Regions from separate parts of the Ralstonia sp. SA306 genome, predicted to be linked through region 2. Evidence: predicted binding sites of a transcription regulator. Region 2 holds the regulator's gene; each other region holds the start of a gene.
What was found. The regulator FliA, encoded in region 2, starts transcription of late flagellar genes. The targets are predictions, from matches to a motif close to CTAAAGTTTNNNNNNNNNNNGCCGNTA.
Positions count from the first base shown of each region.

Region 1: the regulator FliA is predicted to act here: its motif matches at 1,274-1,300, upstream of M1D44_RS18535 (flagellin N-terminal helical domain-containing protein).
Region 3: the regulator FliA is predicted to act here: its motif matches at 1,371-1,397, upstream of fliD (flagellar filament capping protein FliD).

Region 1 is NZ_CP096452.1:428,739-431,004, reverse strand. Features, by position in the region: gene fliD (flagellar filament capping protein FliD) at 1-144, opposite strand, end outside; gene M1D44_RS18535 (flagellin N-terminal helical domain-containing protein) at 342-1,163, opposite strand; gene M1D44_RS18530 (LuxR C-terminal-related transcriptional regulator) at 1,575-2,210, shown strand.
Region 2 is NZ_CP096452.1:1,471,037-1,473,302, reverse strand. Features, by position in the region: gene flhF (flagellar biosynthesis protein FlhF) at 1-135, shown strand, start outside; gene M1D44_RS23170 (MinD/ParA family ATP-binding protein) at 149-928, shown strand; gene M1D44_RS23165 (RNA polymerase sigma factor FliA) at 937-1,698, shown strand; gene M1D44_RS23160 (nucleobase:cation symporter-2 family protein) at 2,076-2,266, shown strand, end outside.
Region 3 is NZ_CP096452.1:876,119-878,384, reverse strand. Features, by position in the region: gene uvrA (excinuclease ABC subunit UvrA) at 1-1,244, shown strand, start outside; gene fliD (flagellar filament capping protein FliD) at 1,440-2,266, shown strand, end outside.

The sequences.
Region 1 (2,266 bases), 920 kb from region 2:
CGTCTGCAGTTGCGTCAGCGGCTGGCTCTCCACCTTCATGAGGCTGGTCACCAGCGAATTGACGTCGATGCTCGTCCCGATGCCGGGAATGGAGATCGGCGGAACGTAATTGCTGGTTGAGGAGGTGGTAGTGGTAGTCGCCATGATCGGGTCCGATAAGCATCTGCGCCGGCGGAAGTCTCTCTACACAACGGCACGGGTTGCAGCTTCTTTAGGGCAGGTTATGCAGGCGCCACCCACGAAAAAGGGGGGTATCCGACAAAAGAAAAAAGGCCGACGCCCCGAGGAACGCCGGCCCTTGACCCAATCGCGAAGCGGCTGGGCTGCATCCAACTTACTGATTAACCCTTCAGCAGGCTCAGGATGCTGTTCGGCGCCGAGTTGGCTTGCGCCAGCATCGCCGTACCCGCTTGCTGCAGGATGTTCTGGCGAGTCATGTTCGACGTTTCCGACGCGTAGTCCGTATCGACCATGGCCGACTTGGCAGCCGACAGGGCGGTGTTCGACGAGGTCAGCGTGTTGATGGTCGAGCTCAGACCGCTTTGCTGTGCACCGAGGCTGGCGCGGGCCGACTTCAGGCTGGCCAGATCGGTATCGATGGCCGCCTGAGCTGCCGTTGCGTTGGCAGTCGAGGTCACGCTCGTGCTCGACAGCGTGCCGAAGCTCGCCAGGTTGGCGTTGGTCACGGTAGCGACGTCGGTCGATGCGCTTTGGCCGTACTGGAACGTGGTCGAGGTCACCGAACCATCGAACAGCTTGGCGCCGTTGTAGTTGGCGTTCGTCTCGATGTTCTTGTTGGCCGTGGCCAGCTGTTGGTATTCCTTGTCCAGGTTGGCCTGGTCGGTGGTCGACAGACCGCCGTTGTTGGCTTCCACAGCCAGTTGGCGCATACGTTGCAGGTTGTTTTCAACCTGGCCCAGGTACGAGTCAGCCGTTTGCAGGTACGACTGTGCGTTGTTGGCGTTCTGGATACCTTGGGTTTGCGAGTTCAGCGTGGTCGTCAGGCTGGAAGCCACAGCATATGCAGCGGCATCGTCCTTCGCGCTGTTCACGCGCAGGCCGGTCGACAGACGTTGCAGCGACGTTTGCAGAGCGGACTGCGATTGCGACAGAGCTTGCTGCGTTTGCAGGGACGAGATGTTGGTATTGAGGCTGAGGGACATGACGGCTCCTAAGTTTCCCGATGGTTTGTTGCCCGTGTTTGCTAATTCCGGCTAGGCCGGGCAACGTGACCTGCAACTTGAAGGGGATCAGGTCTGCGTTGTACTCAGGTTATCGGTGGCCTCTGAGGAAAGTTTAGGGTCGCCTTGACAAATTTGTGCGTCGGCGGCGGTTTGGGCTTGCGGGCGCCTGACTTTCGACACCCCCTCCAAAAGAGGCGGCAAGCCTGCTTCTTGGCCTGCAGACCCTCGGCTATACTCGTTCGACCAGTTCATAGGCGCCAGCATCCCTCTATATATAGAGCGCCACACAGTGCACAGATGGGGAGTTGCAAGCCCGCCAGTTCGGCCGGAAGGCCTGCGGGCGGAAAGAAGAGCTCGATGCGAGCCCGCGTTTGACCCGCAACACCCACCATGCTCAATGTCCTGATCGTCGAACCGCACGATATTGCCCGTGTCGGCCTGCGCCAGATCCTCAAGGATTCGCGCCTGGCCCGGCAGATCGAGGCCGTGCCGGACCTGCGCGATGCCAATAACGACCTGCTCGCGCAGCGCGAGTGGGACGTCATGCTCTTCTCGGTGGAATCGGCCACCGGAGACGAATTCCAGACCATCAAGACCGTGCGCCAGCAGCATGCCCGCCTGGCCGTGCTGGCACTGGGCCGCCATCCTGAAGCTCTGCTTGCCGTACGGGCACTCAAGGCGGGCGCCGCCGGCTATCTGCCGATGGACGCCAGCCAGCCGCAGTTGCTGGCCGCCGTCAACGCCATCTCCAAGGGCAAGAAATACCTGCCTTCGGACCTCGTGGAGGTACTTGCCGACAACCTGAATGTCGACTGGGACAAGCCCCGCCACGACATTCTTTCCGACCGCGAATTCCAGACGCTGCGCATGCTCGGCTCCGGCCGCACGTTGGGCGAGATTGCCGAGGCACTGCAGATCAGCGTCAAGACGGTCAGCGTGTATCGGGGGCGCGTGCTCTCGAAGATGAAGCTGCGCAACAACGCCGAGCTGACCATGTACGTGGTCAGCAACGGCCTGCAACTCTAGGGTGTCCCGTAAAGCTACTGCGCGGCCCGATCTTGGCGGTGCGATGCTCGCCGTAC
Region 2 (2,266 bases):
CTGCTGATCCACCGCTCGTTCCGGGCCGGTGCGGAGCAGTCGTCGTTCACGCTGGATTCGGACGAATCGTTGCTCGTGGCGCAAGGCGCTGCGCGCAACCGCGAACCTGGCCTGGCCGCTTTCGATTTCGCCTGACAAGGGGGCGACCATGACGACGCCATTCGCCAAGGATCAAGCCGCAGGGCTGCGGCGCATGCTCGGTCATGCCGCTGCTCGTCGTGTGCTGGTGATCGGTGCGGAAGAGCAGGTCGATGACTTTGTCGACAACCTGCGCATCGCGCTGTCCGCCATGGGCCGCGACACGGCCGTGGTGAACGCCCAGACCATGCTCGCCATGCCCGGCGTGCTCGAGCAGTACGACGAGACGGCGGATGTGACGCTCGTGGCCGCGCATTTCGGCACCCGGGCACTGAGCACCGTGGCTGAAGTCTGCGACGACGTGCTGCTGACCTTCTCCGATGGTCCGGAAGGCATCAAGAGCGCGTACACGCTGCTCAAGAAAACCGCCGTGCTGCAAGGCAGCGCTGGCATCCGCACCGTGGTGTGCGGCGCGCATTCGGTGGATTCCGCCGTGCGCGTGTTCGGCAACCTGGCCAACACCGTGGGCCAGTACCTGAACACCCGTATCGATTTCGCTGGCTACCTCCCTGAGGACCGGCACGTAGAACTTGCGCTCTCGCTCGGCAAGCCCGTGGCGAGCGCGTTTCCCGCATCGCCTTCGGCCATGGCCTTCCGCCAGCTTGCCGAAGAAATGTTGAGCTGGGCCAGCGCCGAGGCCCAAGCCGGTGATGGCAGTGCGCCGTCGCGGGTGGTCATGTCGGCGCGGGCTCCGGCACAGCCGGCAGATGAATCGGCGCAAGCAACGTCAATGTCCACATCGACTGCGACGATCCGCGCCACCGCACGCGCGGCCGAATTGGTTTATTGAGGCGCAGCATGAACGAAGCGTCAAAGGCAGGCATGGATATGTACACCGCAACCGGTCGCAAGACCAAGTCCGACGAGATGGCCACGTATGCTCCACTGGTACGTCGCATTGCCAACCAGATGATGGTCAAGCTGCCGGCCAGCGTTGAGCTGGATGACCTGATCCAGGCCGGCATGATGGGCTTGCTCGATGCGCTGTCGCGCTATGAGGAAACGCAGGGCGTGCAGTTCGAGTTCTACGCGGCCCAGCGTATTCGCGGCGCGATCCTGGACGAACTGCGCGGCTCGGACTGGCTGCCGCGCGGGCTGCGCCGCAACGCGCGCACGATCGAGCAGGCGATCCAGAAGCTGCAGCAGCAGAAGGGCCGCGCGCCCACCGAAACCGAGATTGCCGTAGCGCTGGGCATGTCGCTGGCCGAATACCAGAAGCAACTGGTCGACCTGCAGGGCAGTCAGCTGCTGTATTACGAAGATTTCGACCGCGAAGACGCCGACGCCTTCATCGAGAACCGCGCGCCCGAGAACGACGCCACACCGCTGGACCAACTGCTGGACCACGACCTGCGCGAATCGGTTGTCGCTGCCATCGAGGCTCTGCCCGAGCGCGAAAAGCTCATGATGAGCCTCTACTACGAGCAGGATCTGAACCTGCGCGAGATCGGCGCCGTGATGGGCGTGTCGGAATCGCGCGTGTGCCAGATCCACAGCCAGGCCATCGCCCGCATCCGCTCGCGCCTGCGCGATCGCGCATGGCTGCCGACGCCGACCTGATCTGAGGTCGGCTGAGAGCCACTGACACAACCCTGTGCTTCACGGGGTTTGATGGCGGCTCCTGGTTCCAGCTTTACCTGCCAGGTATTTCTACTGCGCGGCCAGCGACTCATGTCGCGGCCGCGCTTTTTCTTTGGGCCCCGGTCACGAGGCGCGCTTGGAGGCTTGAGGCAGGTTGATCACGGCGCACACGCGTTTCAGAACGCAAAATATGTACACAAAAAACGATTGTAATTGTTGACAGAAAAATGGAGCCCCTCCAAGATGCCGGCAAATACGCGGCATCACGCCGCATGAATGCAGGCGGACGGAATCCGCCGCACCCGCCTAAAGCACGCTCCCGGCATTGACACGGGGGCGGCCCCAGGAGACAGACAATGCGCCAATCCCCCGGCCAACCCTCGCCTTCTTCGTCGACAATCGCTCACGCCGTTGCCGATCCCGTCAACGAGCGTCTGCCGCTGCCCCGTCTGTTCGCACTGGGCTTGCAACACCTGTTGGTGATGTACGCCGGTGCGATTGCCGTGCCGCTGATTGTCGGCAATGCGCTCGGCCTGTCGAAGAGCGA
Region 3 (2,266 bases), 590 kb from region 2:
TCACCGGCCGGTTCCTGTCGCAGCCGATCGAGCATCCGCTGCAGCCGCGCCGTCAGGTGGTCGCACCGCGTGCTGGCGTGCAGGCGGTGCCCGAGCAATGGCTGACGGTGCATGGCGCCAAGCTGCACAACCTGCGCAACGTGACGGCGACGATGCCGCTGTCACGCCTGGTGGCCATTACAGGCGTATCGGGCTCCGGCAAATCGACGCTGGCTCGCGATGTTTTGATGACGAACCTGCTCGATGCGGTCGGCCGTTCGGTGCTGTCTTCGCCGGCCACGCGCCGCGCGCGCAAGGCCGCACAGGCCGAGACGCCTGAGGCGAAGATGCCGCGCAAGCTCGACGTGAAACACGACTGGCACGGCTGCGACAGCGTCACCGGCTGGGAAACCATCGACCGCGTGCTCGAAGTCGACCAGACCCCGATCGGCAAGACGCCGCGCTCCTGCCCGGCCACCTACATCGGCGTGTGGGACACCATCCGCAAGCTCTTTGCCGATACGCTGGAGGCCCGTGCGCGCGGCTATACCGCCTCGCGCTTCTCGTTCAACACCGGCGACGGCCGTTGCCCCGCCTGCGAAGGCCAGGGCGTACGCACCATCGCCATGAGCTTCCTGCCCGACGTGAAGGTCGGCTGCGACGTCTGCCACGGCCAACGCTTCAACGCCGAGACGCTTGCCGTCACCTGGCGCGGCAAGAACATCGGCGATGTGCTCACCATGGAAATCGACGAAGCGGTCGAGTTCTTTGGCGCGATGAACAGCATCGCCCATCCGCTGCAACTGATGAAGGACGTCGGCCTCGGCTACCTGACGCTCGGCCAGCCTTCGCCCACGCTGTCCGGCGGCGAGGCGCAGCGCATCAAGCTCGTCACCGAGTTGTCCAAGGTGCGCGATGACCTGACCCGCCGTGGCCAGAAGGCACCCCACACGCTGTACGTGCTGGACGAGCCGACCGTGGGCCTGCACATGGCCGACGTGGCCAAGCTGATCCGGGTGCTGCATCGCCTTGCAGATGGCGGCCACAGCGTGATCGTGATCGAGCACGACCTCGACGTGATTGCCGAAGCGGACTGGATCCTCGATCTCGGCCCCGAAGGCGGCGATGAGGGCGGCACGATCGTGGCGGCGTGCGGGCCGGAGGCGTTGACGCGCGTAGCGGCCAGCCATACCGGCGCGGCTTTGGTGCCGGTGCTGGCGCGCGGCAAGCAGGTCGACCCAAGCAAGGAAGGCGAAACGGTCTAGCGTGGCGCGCGACGGTCTCCGGGCAGATGGAGACCGTCAGCGCGGTGCACCGCTCGGTGTGGCGCGGGCAATTCTTTCGCTTTCCTGAGCAAACCGGCAAAAAAGCCTGCCCGAGCAGGGTTTGCCCTAAAGAACCGGGCTGCGCTGCCGTCACATTGTGGAGATTGTGAAGAAAGCGTTTGCGCGCGTCCGACCATGGCCACTTCGTCCACAAGCAACAACTACATTCCGCCGATCTCGGTTCCGGGCATCGGTACGAACATCGACGTCAACAGCCTTGTCACGAAGCTGATCCAGGCGGAAAGCAAGGGCATGACGCTGCGGCAGACGCAGCAGAAGGCTTTTCAGACGCAGTTGTCGGCGGTCGGCTCGCTCAAAAGCGCGTTGGCGACCTTCCAGACAGCGATGGCGGCCCTGAACAACCCGGACACGTTCACCGGCAACAAGGCCAGCGGGCACGACACGTCAATCCTCACGGCTTCGCTGTCCAACACGGCGCCCGCCGGCACGTATCAAGTCAACGTGACGCAGCTTGCGCAGGCGCAGGTGCTGTCGGCCAACGGGCAGGCATCCAGCAAGACGCCCATTGGCGGCGGCACGCCCACCACCCTCACGTTTTCATTCGGTAACGTCTCGGGCGGCAGCTTTGCCAACGGCAAATACACCGGCGCCACGTTCACGCAAAACGGCAACCAGGCCGGCGGCTCGATCACCATCGACCCGTCGAACAACACGCTCGCGGGCATCCGCGACGCCATCAACAGCGCCAACGTGGGCGTCTCGGCCAGCATCGTCAACGACGGCAGCAATTCGCCCTATCGGCTGGTGCTGACGTCCACCGCAGGCGGCGCCAATTCGGAGATGAAGATTTCCGTCTCCGGCGACCCTGCTCTGCAATCGCTGCTGAGCCACGACCCGGCCGGCACGCAGAACATGACCGAGGTCGCCACGGGCCGCAACGCCATGGCCACCGTCAACGGCATCAGCGTGCAGAGCGCCACCAACACGCTGACGGACGTGGT